DNA from 2 places in the Micromonospora sp. NPDC047738 genome. Region 2 is predicted to be linked to the other one. Evidence: predicted binding sites of a transcription regulator. Region 2 holds the regulator's gene; the other holds the start of a gene.
The links. The regulator HrcA, encoded in region 2, represses chaperone genes, less so after heat shock. The targets are predictions, from matches to a motif close to GGTTNGCACNCTCNNNNNGAGNGTGCNAACC.

Region 1 (10,631 bases), on a different contig from region 2:
TTGAGGGTCTTGCGGATCGCGTTGACCACCAGGGTGGACAGCGCCTGGCCCTCGACGTCCTCGGCGATGATCAGCAGCGGCTTGTTCTGCTGGAGGACCTTCTCCAGCAGCGGCAGCAGCTCCTCGATCGCCGAGATCTTCTGGGTGGTGATCAGGATGTACGGGTCCTCCAGGACCGACTCCTGCCCCTCCACGTCGGTGACGAAGTTGGGCGAGATGAAGCCCTTGTCGAACTGGAGGCCCTCGGTCACCTCCAGCTCCGTGGTGAGCGCGGAGCCCTCCTCGACGGTGATGACACCGTCGCGGCCGACCTTCTCCATCGCCTCGGCGATCAGCTCGCCGATGGTGGCGTCCTGTGCGGAGATCGTCGCGACGTGCGCGATCGACTCCTTGTCGGCCACCTCGACGGCCCGGCCGAGCAGGGCCTCGGAGACCTTGTTCGCCGCCGCGTCGATGCCCCGCTTGAGGCCGGCCGGGTTGGCGCCGGCCGCGACGTTGCGCAGGCCCTCGCGGACCATCGCCTGGGCCAGCACGGTCGCGGTGGTGGTCCCGTCGCCGGCGACGTCGTTGGTCTTGGTCGCCACCTCCTTGACCAGCTGCGCGCCGAGGTTCTCGTACGGGTTGGTGAGCTCGATCTCCTTGGCGATGGTCACGCCGTCGTTGGTGATCGTCGGTGCACCGAACTTCTTGTCCAGGACGACGTTGCGCCCGCGCGGGCCGAGGGTGACCTTGACCGCGTCCGCGAGAGCGTTGACACCGTGCTCGAGCAGGTGCCGGGCGTCGTCCGAGAAGCTGAGGATCTTCGCCATCGGTATCCCTTCGAAGCGACGCTGCCCCGGCCCGGCGAGCCGGACCGGGGCAACGACACTGATCGGTTGCTTACTTCTCGATGACCGCGAGGACGTCGCGGGCGGAGAGCACCAGGTACTCCTCGCCGGCGTACTTGACCTCGGTGCCGCCGTACTTCGAGTACAGGACGGTGTCGCCGACCTTCACGTCGATCGGAACGCGGTTGCCCTTGTCGTCGATCCGGCCCGGGCCGACAGCGAGGACGGTGCCCTCCTGCGGCTTCTCCTTGGCGGTGTCGGGGATCACGATGCCCGACGCCGTGGTGGTCTCAGCCTCGTTCGCCTGGACCACGATCCGGTCCTCGAGCGGCTTGATCGCAACCTTGGTCGCGGTAGTCACGGGCATACCCTCCTGGGGTACTGGTTTCGTTGCCGGTCGGCACGCCGACCGGCGTCAATCTGCCACATGCCACCGGGCGGGGCCGTCGTCGCGGGTGCCGGTCCGCCTGGCGTTCAACCCCCGGACACCAGGGCCCGGGCGTTGGCACCCTCAGGGTGAGAGTGCTAATCGCAGGTTATTCCTCGGCTAGCACTCCGTCAAGGAGAGTGCCAACGCAATGGCCCCCGTGTCGCCCACACCTTCGCCCCCGGCGAGCTGGCAACCCTTCGTCGCCGCCACCGCCGCCCTCCGGGTGGCCCGGCACGCCGCCCTCGCCGGCTCGGCGAGGTGGCGGGGTCCCGGCCCACCAAACCCGCCACGTCGGCGACGTCGCGGGATCCCGCCCCGCCGGCCCCCGCCAGGTCGGCGACCGGGCGCCGACCAGGGCCGGGAGAATGGGCGGATGGATCTCGACCAGCTCGCCGCGCTGCGTACCCCCGAGGGGTCGGCCGCCCTCGCGGCGGCCGCCGAGGTGGCCGGCGGCGACCCGCTGGCCGCGGCGGCCCGGCTCCGCTCGGCGGGGTTCCCGGCCGGGCTGGCCGCCGCCGCGCTCACCCAGGCCGAGCTGCGCCGCCGAGCGGTCGGCAAGTTCGGGCCCGGGGCCGCCGGCATGTTCCTCACCCGCCCCGGGCTGGAGCAGGCCACCCGCCGGGTGGTCGCCGACCGGCGGGCCGCGCGGCTGCGCGCCGCCGGCGTGCGCACCCTCGCCGACCTGGGGTGCGGTCTCGGCGCCGACGCACTCGCCGCCGCCCGCGCCGGCATCCGGGTGTACGGGGTGGAGGCCGATCCGGTGACCGCCGCGATGGCCGCCGCGAACGCCGAGGTGGCCGGGCTGGCCGACCTGTTCACCGTGGAATGCGGGGACGCGACGGCGTTCGACGTGACCCGGGTGGACGCGGTCTTCTGCGACCCGGCGCGACGGGCGACCGGCACCGGGCGGCGGATCTTCGACCCGAACGCCTACTCGCCGCCCTGGGATTTCGTCACCGGGCTGGCCGAACGGGTGCCGCGGACCGTGGTGAAGGTTGCCCCGGGGCTGGACCACGCGCTGATCCCGGCGGGCGCCGAGGCGGAGTGGGTCAGCGTGGCCGGCGACCTGGTCGAGGCCGCCCTCTGGTGCGGCGAGCTGGCCGAGGTGCCCCGCCGCGCGACCGTGCTGGAGGAAGGGCCCCCGCACAACGGCGCCGGCAGCGGAACGGCCCCCTGCCATCAGCTCACCGGCTCCGGCGACGCCGAGGCGCCGGTGGGCGCGGTCCGGCGGTACGTGTACGACCCCGACCCGGCGGTGGTCCGCGCGCACCTGGTCGCCGAGCTGGCCGCGGAGCTGTCCGCGACCCTCGCCGACCCGAGCATCGCCTACCTGTACGCCGACGCGCCGGTGGCCACCCCGTACGCCCGCTGCCTGACGGTCACCGACGTGCTGCCGTTCTCCCTGAAGCGGCTGCGCGCCCTGCTGCGCGAGCGCCGGGTGGGCCGGGTCGAGATCCTCAAGCGTGGCTCGGCGCTGGAGCCGGAGCAGCTGCGCCGGGACCTGAAGCTCGCCGGCAAGGCGGCGGCCAGCCTGATGCTCACCCGGGTGGGCGGCGCGCCGACCGTGCTGATCTGCCAGCCGGTGCCGGGCTGAGCCCGGATTTCGACTCGCCCCGCCGAGCCGGGCGGGGTTAGCTTGTCGGGCATGGCGGGACAGGGCACTCCGGCGACAGCGCTGCTGACGAAGCGCAAGATCAGCCACAGCACCCACCCGTACCAGGTCTCCCCGGACGCGCCGAACTACGGCGCGCTGGTCGCGGCGGCCCTCGGGGTGCCGCCGGAGCGGGTGTTCAAGTCCCTGGTCACCGAGGTCGACGGCGGGCTGACCGTGGCGGTCGTGCCGGTCACCGGGGAGCTGGACCTCAAGGCCCTGGCCGCCGCGGTGGGCGGCAAGCGGGCGACCATGGCGGACCGGGCCGTGGCCGAGCGGGCCACCGGCTACGTGCGCGGCGGGATCAGCCCGCTGGGCCAGCGCAATCGGCTGCCCACGGTGGTCGACGCGTCCGCCCTGGACCACCCGACGGTCTACGTCTCGGCGGGTCGCCGCGGCCTGCAACTGCAGCTCGCCCCGGCTGATCTGGTCGCGCTGACCGACGCCGTCACCGCGCCGATCGCCGCCGCCTGATCCACCCGGGAGTCGCTCCGCGGGCCTTCCCGCACCTCGCGCGGGGAGCGCTCTCAGCCTGGTGACAGCGGCGTTGCTGAATTGTTACCGCCGCCAACAAACTACCGACCTCGGCAGTCTTGCGCTCGTCACACGCACGGGAATACGTTGCCGGACACAACAAACCACCGACCACTCCCCCACCCCCGGAAAGGACCCGTGCACATGCGCAAGGGCTTCCTCACCTTCGCCGCCGTCGGCCTGCTGGCCACCGGCAGCATGGCCGCCTGTGGTGACAACGGCGGTTCCGACCAGGCCGGCAGCGCCAAGAAGCCGAAGATCGGCGTCATCCTCCCGGACAGCAAGTCCTCCGCGCGGTGGGAAGGCGCGGACCGCAAGTTCCTGGAGGAGGCGTTCAAGGCCGCCGGCGTCGACTACACGATCCAGAACGCCCAGGGCGACAAGTCCGCCTTCTCCACCATCGCGGACGGCATGCTCACCAGCGGCGTGACCGCCCTGATGATCGTCAACCTGGACTCCGGCACCGGCAAGGCGGTGCTCGAGAAGGCGAAGTCGCAGGGCGTCGCCACCATCGACTACGACCGGCTGACCCTGGGCGGCTCCGCCCTGTACTACGTCAGCTTCGACAACGAGGCAGTCGGCAAGCTCCAGGGTGAGGGCCTGAGCAAGTGCCTGACCGACAAGGGCGCCAAGAGCCCGGTCATCGCCTACCTGAACGGCTCCCCGACCGACAACAACGCCACCCTGTTCAAGAACGGGTACGACTCGGTGCTCAAGCCGAAGTTCGACGCCAAGGAGTACGTGAAGGGCCCGGACCAGTCCGTTCCGGACTGGGACAACGCGCAGGCCGGCGTGATCTTCGAGCAGATGCTCACCCAGACCAAGGGCAAGATCGACGGCGTGCTCGCGGCCAACGACGGTCTCGGCAACGCGGCCATCTCGGTGCTCAAGAAGAACCAGCTCAACGGCAAGGTCCCGGTGACCGGCCAGGACGCCACGCCGCAGGGCCTGCAGAACATCCTCGCCGGTGACCAGTGCATGACGGTCTACAAGGCGATCAAGAAGGAGGCGGACGCGGCCGCCGATCTCGCCATCTCGCTCGCCAAGGGCCAGCGGAAGGACACCGGCCAGTCGGTGAAGGACCCGGAGAGCGGTCGGGACGTCGCCGCCGTGCTGCTCGAGCCGAAGGCCATCTACAAGGACAACGTCAAGGACGTCGTGGCCGACGGCTTCGTGACCAAGGAAGAGCTCTGCACCGGGGCGTACGCGAAGCTCTGCACCGACGCCGGCATCAGCTGACCCGTACGCGCACCATCCCGCTCCGGCGACGCCGCCCGGCACGGTGCCCACCGTGCCGGGCGGGCGCGCCACCGGACGGGTTCCGAGATCTCCCCTCCGCGCAAAGGAGACCCCCGTGTCCGCAACCCCCCTGCTGGAGCTACGCGGGATCGACAAGAGCTTCGGTCCCGTCCAGGTCCTGCGCGACGTCGCCTTCTCCGCCCATCCCGGCGAAGTGACCGCGCTGGTCGGCGACAACGGCGCCGGCAAGTCCACGCTGGTCAAGTGCATCAGCGGCATCTACCCCACCGATGCGGGTGAGTTCCTCTTCCAGGGCAAGCCGGTGCACATCAACAACCCCCGGGACGCCGCCGGGCTCGGCATCGAGGTCGTCTACCAGGACCTCGCGCTCTGCGACAACCTCGACATCGTGCAGAACATGTTCCTCGGCCGGGAGAAGCGCAGCGGGATCGTGCTCGACGAGCCGACCATGGAGCAGCTGGCCGCCGAGACGCTGGCCGGGCTGAGCGTCCGCACCGTCAAGTCGCTGCGCCAGCACGTCTCCAGCCTCTCCGGCGGTCAGCGCCAGACCGTGGCGATCGCCAAGGCGGTGCTCTGGAACAGCAAGCTGGTCATCCTCGACGAGCCGACCGCCGCGCTCGGCGTCGCGCAGACCGCACAGGTGCTGGAGCTGGTCCGCCGGCTGGCGGACAAGGGCCTGGCCGTGGTGCTCATCTCGCACAACATGAACGACGTCTTCGCCGTCTCCGATCGGATCGCCGCGCTCTACCTCGGCCAGATGGTCGCCCAGGTGAAGACCACCGAAATCACCCACTCGCAGGTGGTCGAGCTGATCACCGCCGGCCGCTCCGGCAACCTCGGCCTCGCCACCGAGTCGGGCAACGGCCACGAGCCCGCCGACGCGACCCCAGGAGCCCTCCGATGACCACCACCGTCGTCCAGCAGGAAGGGCCCGCGGCCGTCACGCCGGCGCCCACCGTCGGCGACCACGTCCGCAGCTACCTCGCCCGGGTACGCGGCGGCGACCTCGGTTCCCTGCCCGCGGTCATCGGCCTCGTCGTGCTCTGCGTGGTCTTCGCGATCGTCCGCCCGGTCTTCTTCTCCGCGGCGAACTTCGCGAACCTGTTCACCCAGGGCGCCGCGGTCACCGTGATCGCAATGGGCCTGATCTTCGTGCTGCTGCTCGGCGAGATCGACCTCTCCGCCGGCTTCGCCAGCGGCGTCTGCGCGGCGATCCTGGCCAACGTGGTCAGCGTCCTGGGCTACCCCTGGTACGTGGCGGTGCTCGCCGCGCTGGCCACCGGCGTGGTGATCGGCCTGACCCTGGGCTTCCTGGTGGCCAAGGTGGGCATCCCCTCCTTCGTGGTCACCCTGGCCGGCTTCCTCGCCTTCCAGGGCGTGGTGCTGCTGCTCATGAAGGAGGGCACCAACATCTCGATCAGCGACGGGGTCATCGTCGGCATCGAGAACGACCGGATCCCGCCCGCCATCGGCTGGGTGCTGGCCGCCGTCGCGGTCCTCGGGTACGCCGCCGCGCAGCTGCTGCGGCACCGGAACCGGGCCGCCCGCGGCCTGGTCACCGACCCGATCGCGGTGGTGCTCGCCCGGATCGCCGGGCTCGCCGTGCTGATCGGCCTCGCCGTCCTCGTGCTCAACCAGGAGCGCAGCATCAACCCGCTGATCACCTCGAACAAGGGCATGCCGGTGGTCGTGCCGATCATCGGGGTGCTGCTGGTCTTCTGGACCTTCGTGCTCAACCGCACCGCGTACGGCCGGCACCTCTACGCCGTCGGCGGCAATCAGGAAGCCGCCCGCCGGGCCGGCATCAACGTGGACCGCATCAAGATCTCCGCCTTCGTGATCTGCTCCGGCATGGCGGCGATCGGCGGCATCATCGCGGCGAGCAAGGACCGGTCCGTCGACCCGAACACCGGCGGCAGCAACGTGCTGCTGTACGCGGTCGGCGCGGCGGTGATCGGCGGCACCAGCCTCTTCGGTGGCAAGGGCCGGATGATCAACGCGGTGCTGGGCGGCGCGGTGGTGGCTGTCATCATCAACGGCATGGGACTGCTGGACCTGAGCTCCGGCCTGAAGTACATCTTCACCGGCCTGGTGCTGCTGCTCGCCGCCGGCGTCGACGCGCTGTCGCGGCGGCGCTCCGCCGCCACCGGCACCCGCTGAACTACTCCGGAATGGTCGTAGCAATGCGCACAGGTCCCAGCCAGGACGAGATCCGTCGGCAGAACCTGGGCGCACTGCTGCGTTACGTACACGTGCACGGCGCCACCACCCGCGCCGAGCTGACCACCGCCCTCGGGTTGAACCGCAGCACCATCGGCGCGCTGACCGCCGACCTGGCCGGCGCCGGTCTCGTCAGCGAGGGGGCGCCGAAGGAGACCGGCCGGGCCGGGCGACCCTCGCTGGTCGTCCGGCCCGAGTCGGCCCGGGTCTACGCGTACGCGTACAGCGTGGAGGTGGACCGGCTGCGGGCCGCGCGGATCGGTCTCGGCGGTGTGGTGCTCGACCGCCGGGAGCTGGACCGGCCCCGCAACCTGGTCGCCGGCGAGGCCGCGCCGCTGCTGGCCGGCGCGGTCAAGGAGATGCACCAGTCGGTGCCGGCGGGCTCCATCTGCATCGGGGCCGGTGTCGCCGTCTGCGGCATGGTCCGCCGGGAGGACGGGCTGGTCCGGCTGAGCCCGACCACCGGCTGGGTGGACGAGCCGATCGGCGCGGCACTCGCCGCCGAACTGGGCACCGACGTACCGATCGCCGTCGGCAACGTGGCGGACGTGGCCGCCTTCGCCGAGCACGCCCGAGGCGTCGCGGCCGGCTGCGACAACGTCATCTACCTGTACGGGGACGTCGGCGTCGGGGCCGGCATCATCGCCGGCGGCCGGCGGCTCACCGGGCACGGCGGCTACAGCGGCGAGGTCGGCCACATGGTGGTGGTCCGCGACGGGGCCCGCTGCGAGTGCGGCCGCCGGGGCTGCTGGGAGACCGAGATCGGCGAGCACGGGCTGCTCCGGACCGCCGGCCGCTCCGACGCCCGGGGCCGGGACGCGATGCTGGCCGTCTTCGACGCGGCCGACCGGGGTGACGCCCGCGCCCAGGCCGCCGTCCGGCAGGCCGGTGACTGGCTCGGCTTCGGCGTGGCCAACCTGGTCAACATCTTCAACCCGGAGATGGTCATCTTCGGCGGCACCATGCGCGACCTCTACCTGGCCGCCGCCGCCCAGGTCCGCAGCCGGCTCAACTCCAACGGGCTGCCCGCCTGCCTGGAGCACGTGCGGCTGCGTACGCCCAAGCTCGGCGCGGACGCGGCGCTGATCGGGGCCGCCGAACTGGCCTTCGACCGCCTCCTCGCCGACCCCCTCGACGTCGGCTGACCGATCCGATCACCCCGGCGGGTGAACTTCCGCGTGCCAGGAGGGGCCCTCCGGCAGCCCTCAGCCGTGCCAGGAGCGCCAGAGCGCGGCGTACGAGCCGCCGGCGGCGACCAGTTCGTCGTGCGAGCCCAGCTCGGTGATCCGGCCGTCCTCCACCACCGCCACCCGGTCGGCGTCGTGCGCGGAGAAGAGCCGGTGCGCGATGGCGATGACCGTCCGCCCCGCCAGCACGGCAGCCAGGGAGCGCTCCAGCGCCCGGGCGGCGCGCGGATCGATCAGCGAGGTGGCCTCGTCCAGCACCAGCGTGTGCGGGTCGGCGAGCACCAGCCGGGCCAGCGCGAGCTGCTGCGCCTGGGCGGGCGAGAGCTGGTGCCCGCCCGCCCCGACCAGGGTGTCCAGCCCGTCCGGCAACGCCTCCGCCCAGCCCAGCGCGTCGACGGCGGCCAGTGCGGCGCGTACCTGGGCGGGCTCCGCGTCCGGCCGGACCATCGCCACGTTCTCGGCCAGGGTGCCGATGAAGACGTGGTGCTCCTGGCTGACCAGTGCGACGTGGCTGCGCAGCTCGGCCAGGGGCAGGCCGGTGAGCGGACGGCCGTCCACGGTGACCGAGCCGGAGCGGGGTGGGTGCACCCCGGCCAGCAGCCGCCCCAACGTGGACTTCCCCGCGCCGGACGGGCCCACCATGGCCAGCTTCTCCCCCGGCCGGGGCACCAGGGTCACGCCGTGCAGCACGTCGTGTCCCGTCCGGTAGGCGTACCGGACGTCGTGGGCGGCCACCCGACCGGCACCCCGCCCCGGCCCGCGACCGGTGGGCGCCGCTGGCGCGTCGGCCGGCTCGGCGGTGGGGTCGGCCGCCACCCCGAGCAGCCGGGCCAGTGAGGCGCCGCCGACCTGCAGCTCGTCCAGCCAGGCGAGGAGCCGGTCGACCGGATCCACCAGTTGCTGGGCGTAGAGGGTGGCGGCGGTGACCTGCCCGAGGCTCACCCAGCCCTTGAGATAGAACCAGCCGCCGATGAGCAGGGTGGCCACCACCGGTACGACGTACCCGAACTCGGCCACCGGCCAGAAGACCGTGCGCAGGTAGAGGGTGTACTTCTCGGCCGCGTACGACCGGCGGATGTCCGCGTCGGTGCGGGCCCGGCGGCGGGCCTGCTGCCGCAGCGCCTCGGTGGTCCGGGAGCCCTCCACCACCTCGTTGATCCCGTCGGTGATGTCCGAGTACGCCGCGTTCTCCCGCAGGTAGCCCTCCGGCGCGCGGCGCAGGTACCACCGGGTGCCGGCGACCAGCACCGGGACCGCGAGCAGCGCGGGCAGCACCAGCAGCGGGCCGGTCAGCAGCAACGCGCCGAGGATCAGCAGCACGGTGACCGCCGAGATCAGCGTCTCCGGCACGGCGAACCGCACCGTCCGGGAGAGCGCGGCGACGTCCCGGGAGGTGCGGGTGAGCAGGTCGCCGGTGCCGGCGCGCTCCACCGTGGCCAGCGGCAGGGCGAGCACCCGCTCGACGAACTCCTCGCGCAGCTCGGCGAGGACCCGCTCGCCGAGCCGGGCCGAGGCCAGGTGGGCGAAGCGGACCAGCACCGACTGGGCGACGATGAAACCGGCGATGGCCAGCGCGATCCGGTCGACGGTGACGCTGCCGACGCCCCGCGAGATCCCCTCCACCAGGTCGCCGAGGAGCCGGGGCGCGACCAGGCCGGCGGCCGCGGCGAGCGCGTGCAGGCCGAGCGCGGCGGCCAGCCCGCGCGGATGGCGGCGGACCAGGGTACGCGCGTACCGGCGGACCTGGCCGGCGTCGGCGACGGGCAGGGCGGCGCTCACCGGTCCTCCTCCCGGCTCACCGTGGCCGCGTAGCGCGGCTCGGCGGCGAGCAGTTCGTCGTGGCGGCCCTCCGCGACCACCTTGCCGTCCTCCACGAACACCACGTGCTCGGCACGGCCCAGCACCAGGGGACTGGTGGTGCAGACGAGGGTGGTCCGGCCGGGGCGCGCGGCGCACAGCCGGTCGGCGATCCGCGCCTCGGTGTGCGCGTCCACCGCGCTGGTCGGCTCGACCAGGATCAGCGTCTCCGGGTCCGCGACCAGGGCCCGCGCCAGCCGCAGCCGCTGTCGCTGCCCGCCGGAGAACTCCCGGCCGCGTTCGGCCACCTGGCTGTCCAGCCCGCCGGGCAGCGCGTCGACGATGTCGGTCGCGCCGGCCACGCCCAGCGCCGCCTCGACCGCGGCCCGGTCGCCCCGGTCGTGCGGGTCCAGCTCCACCCACAGCGGGCCGGTGAAGAGCTGCGCGTCATTGTCGACCACCAGGATCCGCTCGCGCACCGTGGCCAGCGCCACGTCCCGCAGCGGTACGCCGTGCAGCGTCACGTCCGCGTCGACGTACCGGCCGAGCCGGTCGGCGATCTCGGCCGCGTCCTCGGGGACGCTGGCCACCAGCGCGGTGAGCCGACCCGGTCGCAGCACCAGCCCCGACCCGACGTCCACCAGCTCGCCGGGCCCGTCGGGCAGCGGCCGGGGGCGGGCCGGGTCGGTGAACTCCGGGGCGAGGCGGAGCAACCGGACCACCCG
Region 2 (10,631 bases):
GCTCGCCGACGTGACCGACAAGTTCAACGGCTGGACCGAGGGCAAGGACATCCTGCCCGACCTGGTGAAGAACGCCCAGCTCGACGGCAAGCAGTACGGCGTGCCGTGGTACGCCGGCGTACGCGCCATCTACTACCGCACCGACTGGTTCGCCGAGGCCGGCGTGCAGCCGCCGACGACCTGGGAGGAACTGGTCGCCGCCGCCAAGACGGTGCAGGCCAAGAAGCCGGGCAAGTACGGCATCGCGCTGCCGGGCAACTCGGAGCTGCCGTTCTACTCCTTCCTCTGGGCCGCTGGCGGGGAGATCGCCACCAAGCAGGGCGACACCTGGAAGTCCGGCTACAACACCCCGGAGGCGCAGCGGGCGGTCAAGTTCTGGACCGACCTGGTGACCGTGCACAAGGTCGCCCCGCCGGCCGCCGCCGGCTGGAACGAGGTCGACGCCCGGACCCAGTTCGCGACGGGCAACGCCGCCATGGCGTTCGCCGGTAGCTGGCAGGGCGGCGCGATGAAGAAGGACAACCCGGACATCGAGAAGGTGTGGGGCACGTTCCCCATCCCGGGTCCGGACGGCAAGCCGGCCCCGGCCTTCGCCGGCGGTTCCGACATCGCCCTGTGGAAGGACAGCAAGCGGCAGGCCCTGGCCTGGGACTACCTGACCGTGCTGCTGAGCAAGCAGAAGGACCAGGAGTTCGCCAGCAGCCTCGGCTTCTTCCCGGTCTACAAGGACCTCGTCGGCGGCGGCAACTACGCCAACGACAAGGTGATGGGGGCGTTCGCCACCGCCATGCAGAACACCAAGCTGACCCCGCTCACCCCGAAGTGGGTCGAGGTCAGCCGGACCAAGACGGTGACCCAGGCCATGAACAGCTCGGTCATCAAGGGCCAGAAGACGGTCGAGAAGGCCACCGCCGACGCGGCCACCGAGATGGAAAGCATCCTCAACGCCAAGTGACGACGCTGACCGAGGCCACCGGGACGGGCGCCGCGCGGGAGACCCCCGCGCGGCGCCGCCGCCGGGTGGACCATCTCCCGTACCTGTTGCTCCTGCCCTGTCTGGCGGTCATCGCGGTCCTGCTGCTCTGGCCGCTCGGTCAGGTCGTGATGATGTCCTTCTACAAGTTGGACAGTGTCCGACAGTTGCGGGGGGACCGCGAGTGGCCGTGGGTGGGCCTGGCCAACTACGCGCAGATCCTCGGCGATCCGTTCTTCCGTACGGTGCTGCGCAACACCGTGCTCTTCGCCGTGGTGACCGTGGTGCTCACGATGATCATCGGCACCCTGGTCGGGCTGCTGCTCAACCGCCTCGGCAAGAAGATGGCGACCTTCGTCGCCAGTTGCGTGATGCTCGCCTGGGCCACCCCGGCGCTGACCGGCACCATCGTCTGGAAGTGGATTTTCGACGACACCAGTGGCCTGGTCACCTGGCTGTTCAACAAGCTGCCGGACGGGCTCTCCACCACGCTCTTCGGGCGCAGTGACTGGACCGGCTACGGCTGGTTCAACGACCCGCTGCTGTTCTTCGCGATCCTGACCCTGGTGGTCGTCTGGCACTCGTTCCCGTTCATCGCGGTGAGCGTGCTGGCCGGGCTGAAGAGCGTGCCGAGCGAACTGCAGGAGGCGGCCCGGGTGGACGGGGCCGGGCCGTGGCGGGTCTTCTGGTCCGTCACCTTCCCGATGCTGCGCCCGGTCTTCGGCATCCTGGTGGTGCTCTCCACCATCTGGGACTTCAAGGTCTTCACCCAGCAGTTCGTGCTGGCCGGCGGCACCCAGGACCGGTCGACGTTCATGCTCTCGATCTACTCGTACGCGGAGGCCTTCTCGCCGCCGCCCAAGTACGGCCTCGGGTCGGCGATCGCGGTCATCCTCACCCTGATCCTGCTCGCGGTGACCGCCCTGTACGTCCGCATGGTGCTCCGGCAGGAGGACGAGTGAAGAAGATCGCCCTCAACGGTGCCGGCCTGCTGGTCGCGCTCTTCGCGGCGTTCCCGGTCTACTGGATGGTCGCCACCTCGCTGAAGCCCAACCGGGAGATCTTCTCGGCGACCCCGCGTCCGGTGCCGGCCGAACCCACCCTGCAGCACTACCGGGAGATCCTCACCGGGAACCTGATCCCGGGCGTGACGTTCACCGACTTCTTCCTCAACAGCGCGCTGGTCGCGGTGGCGACCGTGCTGCTCAGCGGGCTGGTCGCGCTGCTCGCGGCGACCGCGGTGGCCCGGTTCCGGTTCCGGCTGCGGACCACCTTCCTGATCCTGCTGCTCGTGGTCCAGATGATCCCGCTGGAGGCGCTGGTCATCCCGCTCTTCCTGATGATCCAGCGGCTCGGGCTCTACAACACCCTGCCCAGCCTGATCCTCACGTACCTGGGCTTCTCGCTGCCGTTCGCGGTGTGGATGCTGCGCGGCTTCGTGGCCGCGGTGCCGAAGGAACTGGAGGAGGCGGCGGCGATCGACGGTGCCAGCCGGGCCCAGACCTTCCGCCGGATCCTCTTCCCGCTGGTCGCGCCCGGGCTGGTGGCGACCAGCATCTTCTCCTTCATCACCGCCTGGAACGAGCTGATCTTCGCGCTGACCTTCGTCAACGACCAGCACAAGTACACCCTGCCGGTGGCGATGACGTTCTTCTTCGGCCGGGACGACACCGCCTGGGGTTCGGTGATGGCCGCCTCCACACTGTTCACCCTGCCGGTGATCGTCTTCTTCCTGCTGGTGCAGCGCCGGATGGTCTCCGGCCTGGTCGCCGGGGCGGTCAAGGGCTGAGGTGCACCGAACGGCCCCTGCTTGACGCGTCCCGTCGAGCAGGGGCCCGCTCGGCGCGGTTCCGGCGCCCCGAGTGGTGCCCGTAGGCTGACCGCCATGACGGGCAGGCTGGCGGCGGTGAACCTCGGCGTGGTGACCGAGGCGGAGTGGGCGGGCGACCCGAGCGGCCGCAGCGGGATCGACAAGCGGCCGGCCGACGGCCCGGTGCTGGTCCGGTTCGACGGGGTCGCCGGCGACTTCATCGGCGAGCGGGCCCACCACGGCGGCCCCGACCAGGCGGTGTACGCGTACGCCGCGGAGGACGCCGACTGGTGGGCCACCGAGTTGGGCCGGCCGCTGCGTCCGGGTGCCTTCGGCGAGAACCTCACCACCTACGCGGTGGACGTCACCGGGGCGGTCATCGGCGAGCGGTGGGCGGTCGGCTCCGCCCTGCTGGAGGTGACCAAGCCGCGCACCCCGTGCACCACCTTCGCCGGTTTCTGGGGCGTACCTGACCTGATCAAGCGGTTCACCGTCCGGGCCTCGCCCGGGGCGTACCTGCGGGTGCTGCGCGAGGGGGAGATCGGCGCGGGCGACCCGGTGGAGGTGGTGGAGCGCCCGGCGCACGAGGTGACCATCGGCGAGGTGTTCCGGGCGACCACGCTGGAGCCCGAGCTGCTGCCCCGGCTGGCCGACGTGCCGGAGCTGCCCGAGCCGATCCGGGCGAAGGTCCTTCGCCGCCTGGGCGCCGCCGGCCGCTGACCGGCGCGCCCTCGCCGGCCTGCAACCGCTCACCGACTGCCACCTGGCGCTCGCCGGCGGCGTCGGCCCCGGCTGGCGGCCGCGCTGCCCGGGCCCCGGGTCACGTGGCGGCGAAGACCTCCGCCAGCACCTGGGTCGACGCGGCCCGGCTGCCCTTCACCTTGTCCCAGGTGCCGTGCTCGGCGGTCCACTCCAGGTCGCCGAAGCGGACCCGCTTCACCCCGTGGTCGTCGGCGTGGGAGACCAGCCAGTGGGCGTACCGCCAGCCGTTGCGGCTGTCCGCCGCCGGGACGGCGAACCCGGTCAGGTCGGTCGGTGGGGTGAGGCCGGACAGCCCCCAGTCCAGGGTCAGGCTCTCCACCAGGGCCGTCGCCGCGGCCGGACCGCGCATCGTCGGCGTCAGCCCGACGGTGCAGGCCACCGCGGCGGTCGCGTCGCCGAGCAGCGCGCGGGTGAGGACCTCCGACTCGTCGGCCCACTTCTGGTACGCCTCGGGGTAGGCCGACCGCTGCACCCGCTGCGCGGCCTCGGTGACCCGCATCTCCTCCCAGCCCCGGACCTTCTTCAGCGCGGCATAGAACTTCCTCGCCGCGTAGCGCGGGTCCTGGACCTGCTCGGGGGTGCCCCAGCCCTGGCTCGGGCGCTGCTGGAACAGGCCCAGCGAGTCCCGGTCGCCGTGTGCGATGTTGCGCAGGTGCGACTCCTGGTACGCGGTCGCCAGCGCCACCACCACGGCTCGCTCGGGCATCTGCCGCTGCACCCCGATCGCCGCGATCGTGGCCGCGTTGGCCATCTGCTCGGCGCTGAGCACCACCCGCCCGTCGGCCTGCACGGTGCAGGTCCGGCTGGCCATCGGCAGGCGGAGGTGCTGCCCGAACTGCTTCGTGACGAACCAGACGCCGAGCAGGGCGACGATCGCCACCACCACACCGCCTGCCACGACTGCAACCCGAGTTCGCACCCGCACCCCCTGTCCCGACAGTCCGACAAGCGTACGTCCCGCGCCGCACCAACCGGGTCGTCCGACCGGTTGTCTCCCGTTCCGTCACCGCCCCGCCACCGACCGCGTCCGGCCCCACGTGCGGAGACCCGTCGGCCTCAGTCTCCGGTGGGCACCCAGGCGGCGGGCCGCTTCTCCCGGAACGCGGCCACGCCCTCGCGACCCTCGGCCGAGAGGAAGTACCCGGTGGACCGCGTGGCCAACTCGGCGATCTCCGCGCGCAGGTCGGTCGCGGCCGGCCGGCGCAGCAGCTCCTTGGTGCCGGCGAGGGCGTTCGGCGCCCCCTTCACCAACGAGGCGCAGTAGCGTGCCACCGCGGCGTCCAGGTCGTCCGCCGGCACCGCGGCGGTGACCAGGCCGATCTCCGCGGCCCGCCGACCGTCGAAGGTGTCGCCGGTCAGGTACAGCTCGGTGGCGGCCCGGGGGTGCAGCCGCGGCAGCACGGTCGCCGAGATCACCGCCGGGATCACCCCGATCCGGACCTCGGTGAAGGCGAACGTCGCCTCCTCGGCGCAGACCGCCAGGTCGGCCGCGGCGATCAGCCCCAGCCCACCGGCCCGCGCCGGCCCGGCCACCTTCGCCAGCACCGGCTTCGGGCACTCCCGGACCGCCACCAGCACGTCGCCCAGCATCCCGGCCGGCACCGTCCCGCTGGCGTACGCGGCGGCGGTCTCCTTGAGGTCCGCCCCGGAGCAGAAGACCGGCCCGGTGTGGTCCAGCACGATCACCCGGACCGCGTCGTCGGCGACCGCCGCGGCGAGCCCGGCCAGCAGCTCGGTCATCAGCGGGGTGGAGAGCGCGTTGCGGTTGTGCGGGCTGTCCAGGGTGAGGGTGGTCACCCCACGGGCCGTGGCGACCCGCACGAGAGCGTCCGGAGAGGTCATGCCGGGCACACTAGTGGCCATGCCCGGCGTCCTTCCAGAAGGCGAATCCGTCCCGCGTGACGGATCGCTGCCCGCTGCCGCCCGCCGCGCCGTCGGCGCCCGCGGCTTCGGGGTGTACGTGCACGTCCCGTTCTGCGCCAGCCGGTGCGGTTACTGCGACTTCAACACGTACACGGCGGCCGAACTGGGCGGCGGGGCCAGCCGGGAGAGCTACGCCGACACGGTCCTGGCCGAGCTGGCCCTCGCCGGCCGGGTGCTGGGCGACAGCCCGCCGCCCCGGGTGGACACCGTCTTCGTGGGCGGCGGCACGCCCACCCTGCTCCCCGCCGACGACCTGGCCCGGATCCTCGACGGCATCGACCGCACCTGGGGGCTGGCCGCCGACGTCGAGGTGACCACCGAGGCCAACCCCGAGTCGGTCACCCCGGAGTCGCTCAAGACGCTGCGGGCGGCCGGCTACACCCGGATCTCGCTCGGCATGCAGTCCGCCGCGCCCGGGGTGCTGGCCGTCCTCGACCGGCGGCACAGCGCCGGCCGGGCCACCGCAGCCGCCCTGGAGGCGCGGGACGCCGGGTTCGACCACGTGAACCTGGACCTGATCTACGGCACGCCGGGGGAGACCGCCGAGGACTTCGCCGCCTCGCTGGAGCAGGTGGTGGCCGCAGGTGTGGACCACGTCAGCGCGTACGCCCTGATCGTGGAGGACGGCACCCGGCTGGCCGCGCGGATGCGCCGCGGCGAGCTGCCGTACCCGAGCGACGACGTGGCGGCGGACCGCTACCTGGCCGCCGAGGCCGCCCTCCACGCGGCCGGCTTCACCTGGTACGAGGTCTCCAACTGGGCGCGCTCCGCGGCGGCCCGGTGCCGGCACAACCTGCTCTACTGGACCGGTGCCGACTGGTGGGGCCTCGGCCCGGGGGCGCACAGCCACGTCGGCGGCGTGCGCTGGTGGAACGTCAAGCACCCCACCGCGTACGCGCAGCGCCTGGCCGCCGGGGAGTCGCCCGGCCTGGCCCGGGAGGTGCTCACCCGGGACGAGGCGCACATGGAGGACGTGATGCTGCGGCTGCGGCTCGCCGCCGGCCTGCCGCTGGACGTGCTGGACCCGGCCGGCCGGGCCGGCGCCGAGCGGGCGCTGGCCGACGGCCTGCTGGCCCCCGACGCGTACGCGGCCGGCCGGGCCGTGCTGACCCTGCGCGGCCGGTTGCTGGCCGACGCGGTGGTCCGCGACCTGCTGCCCTGAGCGATGCCGGACCCGGCCGACCCGGAGGCCGGCCGGGTCAGGGTCACTTGATCAGGCTGAGGCTCATCGGATACTGGTAGAACTGGCCCTCGTTGGCCTTGACCCCGGCGAGGATGCCGAACACCACCCCGAGGATGACGGCCGCGCCGACGCCGAGGAAGCCGATCAGGATGCAGCTCAGGATCCAGCCGACCAGGCCCACGATCGACCAGAGCAGCTGGAAGTTGAGCGCCGCGACCGCGTGCTGGCGCACGGTCGGGGACTGGTTGCCCCGGGCCAGCATCGAGACCAGCGGCGGGAGCCAACCCAGCACACCGGCGCTGATGAACATCGCCGCCGCGCCGCCGAAGTGCGCGACCAGGGCCCAGGTCTTGTCTTCGTTGTTGGCGTAGCCGGCGGGCGGCCCGTAGCCGCCGCCGGTCGGGTAGCCGGCGCCGGGCGCGGCGTGGCCGCCCGGCGGAGGATATCCGCCCGGCGGTGGGTAGCCACCCGACGGCGGCTGGCCGCCGGAGGGCGGCGGATAGCCACCGGGCGGGGGATAGTCGCCCCCCGCCGGTGCGCCGGACAGTGGTGCGGTGGGGGGCTCGTCCGCCGACGAGCCGAACGGTGCCGACGGCGGGGTCGCCTCCGGCGGCTGGGCGCCGGAGTCCCCCGCTCCCGGAGGGCGAGGAGGTTCAGTCATGGACGTCACGGTAGGTCCCGTGGGCAAGGGCGCGCCAGGGGGAGATCGCCCGGGATGTCCGGCTGTTCGGCCCAGGGGGCGTGACTGCGTGGCGGCCCGCACCGGGGGTCCGTCGCTGATCATCGCGTCGGCGGGCACGCCGACGTAGACTGGCACTCGCTACAGTCGAGTGCCAGACGCTCAGTCGGCACCGCGTGCCGCTGATCCAATCGGGTGGCGACGCGCGCCGGCGGGCCGAGGCGCGTCAGGAGGTGGGGAGATGGGTCTCGACGACCGCAAGCTCGCCGTGCTGCGCGCGATCGTCGAGGACTACGTCGCCACGCAGGAGCCCGTGGGCAGCAAGGCCCTGGTCGAGCGGCACCAGCTGGGCGTCTCCCCGGCCACGGTCCGCAACGACATGGCGGTGCTGGAGGAGGAGGGCTACATCCGGCAGCCGCACACCAGCGCCGGCCGGGTGCCCACCGACCGCGGCTACCGGCTCTTCGTCGACCGGCTCTCCCGGGTCAAGCCGCTCAGCCCCGCCGAGCGCCGGGCCATCGAGCGCTTCCTGGTCGGCGCGGTCGACCTGGACGACGTGGTGCACCGCACGGTCCGGCTGCTGGCCCAGCTCACCCGGCAGGTCGCCGTGGTGCAGTACCCGAGTCTGGCCCGCTCCAAGGTGCGCCACCTGGAACTGGTGCCGATCTCCACCACCCGGCTGATGGTGGTCATGATCGCCGACACCGGGCGGGTCGAGCAGCGGCTGGTCGAGCTGCCCGGGCCGATCCCCGCCGACGACGTCACCGACCTGCGCCGGCTGGTCAACGAGAAGCTGGTCGGCACCCTGCTGGCGGACACCCCGCCGCTGGTCCAGGCGCTGGTGGACGAGTCCTCGCCGCAGCTGCGCCCGGCCATGGCCACGCTCTCCAGCGTGCTGCTGGAGACGCTGGTCGAGCGGCACGAGGAGCGCATCGCGCTGGCCGGCACCGCCAACCTCACCCGGGGTGGTCTGCTGGACTTCCAGGGTTCGCTGCGCCCCATCCTCGAGGCGCTCGAGGAGGAGGTCGTGCTGCTCAAGCTCATCGGTGAGGCCGAGCCGAGCACCACCCGGGTGCTGATCGGCGACGAGAACGAGATCGACAACCTGCGCGCCGCCTCCGTGGTCAGCACCGGCTACGGCCCCGGCAGCACCATCGTCGGTGGACTCGGCGTGCTCGGACCGACCCGGATGGACTACCCCGGCACCATCGCCACAGTGCGGGCCGTGGCACGCTACGTGGGCGATCTGCTGGCCCAGAACTGACCAGTCAGGGCCGCCGGCCGGAAAGTGGCCGACGACCGCGCAACGCGAGACGAACATGAGGACACGGAACGCAGTGGCCAGGGACTACTACGGCATTCTCGGCGTGAGCCGGGACGCCTCCGACGACGAGATCAAGCGCGCCTACCGCAAGCTGGCGCGGCAGTTCCATCCGGACGTCAATCCGGATCCGGAGGCACAGGAGAAGTTCAAGGACATCAACGCCGCGTACGAGGTCCTCTCGGACGACCGGAAACGGCAGATCGTCGACCTGGGCGGCGACCCGCTCGCGCCCGGCGGTGGGGGCGCGGGTCCGGGCGGCCCGGGCGGCGCCGGGCCGTTCGTCGGGTTCCAGGACATCATGGACGCGTTCTTCGGTGGGGCGGCCGGCGGCAGCCGGGGGCCGCGCCCGCGTACCCGGCCGGGCGCCGACGCGATCCTGCGGCTGGAGCTGGACCTGCACGAGACCGCGTTCGGTGTCGAGGCCCCGATCACCGTCGACACCGCGGTGCTCTGCACCACCTGTTCCGGCGCGGGCACCGCGGCCGGCACCCACCTGGCCACCTGCGAGGCGTGCGGCGGCCGGGGTGAGGTGCAGTCGGTGCAGCGGACCTTCCTCGGCCAGGTGGTCTCCGCCCGGCCGTGCACGGTCTGCCAGGGCTACGGCACCACCATCCCGCACCCCTGCCCGACCTGCGCCGGCGACGGCCGGGTGCGGACCCGCCGCTCGCTCACCGTCAAGATCCCAGCCGGGGTCGAGGACGGCATGCGGATCCGGCTGGCCCAGCAGGGCGAGGTCGGCCCCGGCGGCGGCACCGCCGGCGACCTCTACGTGGAGATCCACGAGCGGCCGCACGACGTCTACTCCCGCAAGGGCGACGACCTGCACTGCCGGGTCACCGTGCCGATGACCGCCGCCGCGCTCGGCACCCGGCTGACCATCAAGACGCTGGACAGCGAGGAGACGGTGGACGTCAAGTCCGGCACCCAGCCGGGCAGCACGCTGAGGCTGCGCGCCCGGGGCGTACCGCACCTGCGCGGCACCGGCCGGGGCGACCTCTACGTCCACCTCGACGTGCGTACCCCGACGAAGCTCGACGCCGAGCAGGAGCGGATGCTGCGCGAGTTCGCCAAGACCCGCGGCGAGGAGGTCGCCGAGCTGACCAAGCAGGGCGGCTTCTTCTCCCGGATGCGTGACGCCTTCAACGGGCACGCCTGAGGTGTCGGCGCCGCTGTTCCTGGTCGAGGCGCTGCCCACCGGTGACACGCTGACGCTCGACGGCCCGGAGGGGCACCACGCCGCCACCGTCCAGCGGCTGCGGGTCGGCGAGGAGTTGCTGCTCGCCGACGGCCGGGGCGGCACCGCCGCCGCGGTGGTCACCGCCGTCGGCCGGGGCACCCTCGACCTGGCGGTCACCTCCCGGGGGTACGTCGACGCGTCCGTCCCCCGGCTCGTGGTGGTGCAGGGCATCGCCAAGGGCGACCGGGGCGAGCTGGCCGTGCAGGCGATGACCGAGGTCGGGGTGGACGAGATCGTGCCCTGGGCGGCGTCCCGCTCGGTCGTGCAGTGGCGCGGCGACCGGGGCGTACGGGCCCGGGAGAAGTGGGTGGCCACGGCCCGGGAGGCGGCCAAGCAGGCCCGCCGCGCCTGGCTGCCGATCGTGGCCGGTACGCCCGACGAGTCGACCCCGACGGTGGCTCGGCGGATCGCCGGGGCGGCCGCCGCGTTCGTGCTGCACGAGGAGGCCGAGGAGCGGCTGGCCACCGCCGAGCTGCCGGAGACCGGCGAGATCGTGCTGGTGGTCGGCCCGGAGGGCGGCATCGCCCCGGCCGAGCTGTCCGCCTTCCGCGCGGCCGGCGCGCGTACCGTCCGGCTCGGCCCTGCGGTGCTGCGCACGTCGACGGCCGGCGTGGCCGCGCTGAGCGTCCTCTCCGCCCGCCTCGGCCGCTGGTAGTTCGGGAATCGGGCTCTGCCGCGGTCAGCTGCGCAGGTAGGAGGCGCCGTTGAGGTCGACGATGGTGCCGGAGGCCCACTCGGCC

Region 1: a site for HrcA is predicted at 1,328-1,358, ahead of groES (co-chaperone GroES). Genes of this name have one in related genera too.

What each region holds. Positions count from the first base shown of each region.
Region 1 is NZ_JBEYSO010000008.1:54,232-64,862, forward strand. It holds gene groL (chaperonin GroEL) at 1-809, opposite strand, end outside; gene groES (co-chaperone GroES) at 880-1,194, opposite strand; gene ABZ783_RS15210 (methyltransferase domain-containing protein) at 1,631-2,851, shown strand; gene ybaK (Cys-tRNA(Pro) deacylase) at 2,903-3,382, shown strand; gene ABZ783_RS15220 (substrate-binding domain-containing protein) at 3,587-4,681, shown strand; gene ABZ783_RS15225 (ATP-binding cassette domain-containing protein) at 4,797-5,606, shown strand; gene ABZ783_RS15230 (ABC transporter permease) at 5,603-6,862, shown strand; gene ABZ783_RS15235 (ROK family transcriptional regulator) at 6,886-8,067, shown strand; gene ABZ783_RS15240 (ABC transporter ATP-binding protein) at 8,128-9,888, opposite strand; gene ABZ783_RS15245 (ABC transporter ATP-binding protein) at 9,885-10,631, opposite strand, start outside.
Region 2 is NZ_JBEYSO010000027.1:34,120-44,750, reverse strand. It holds gene ABZ783_RS29880 (sugar ABC transporter substrate-binding protein) at 1-955, shown strand, start outside; gene ABZ783_RS29875 (sugar ABC transporter permease) at 952-1,935, shown strand; gene ABZ783_RS29870 (carbohydrate ABC transporter permease) at 1,932-2,762, shown strand; gene ABZ783_RS29865 (MOSC domain-containing protein) at 2,859-3,503, shown strand; gene ABZ783_RS29860 (hypothetical protein) at 3,604-4,470, opposite strand; gene ABZ783_RS29855 (enoyl-CoA hydratase-related protein) at 4,602-5,387, opposite strand; gene hemW (radical SAM family heme chaperone HemW) at 5,407-6,630, shown strand; gene ABZ783_RS29845 (DUF4870 domain-containing protein) at 6,674-7,312, opposite strand; gene hrcA (heat-inducible transcriptional repressor HrcA) at 7,572-8,594, shown strand; gene dnaJ (molecular chaperone DnaJ) at 8,668-9,810, shown strand; gene ABZ783_RS29830 (16S rRNA (uracil(1498)-N(3))-methyltransferase) at 9,812-10,546, shown strand; gene ABZ783_RS29825 (SDR family oxidoreductase) at 10,571-10,631, opposite strand, start outside.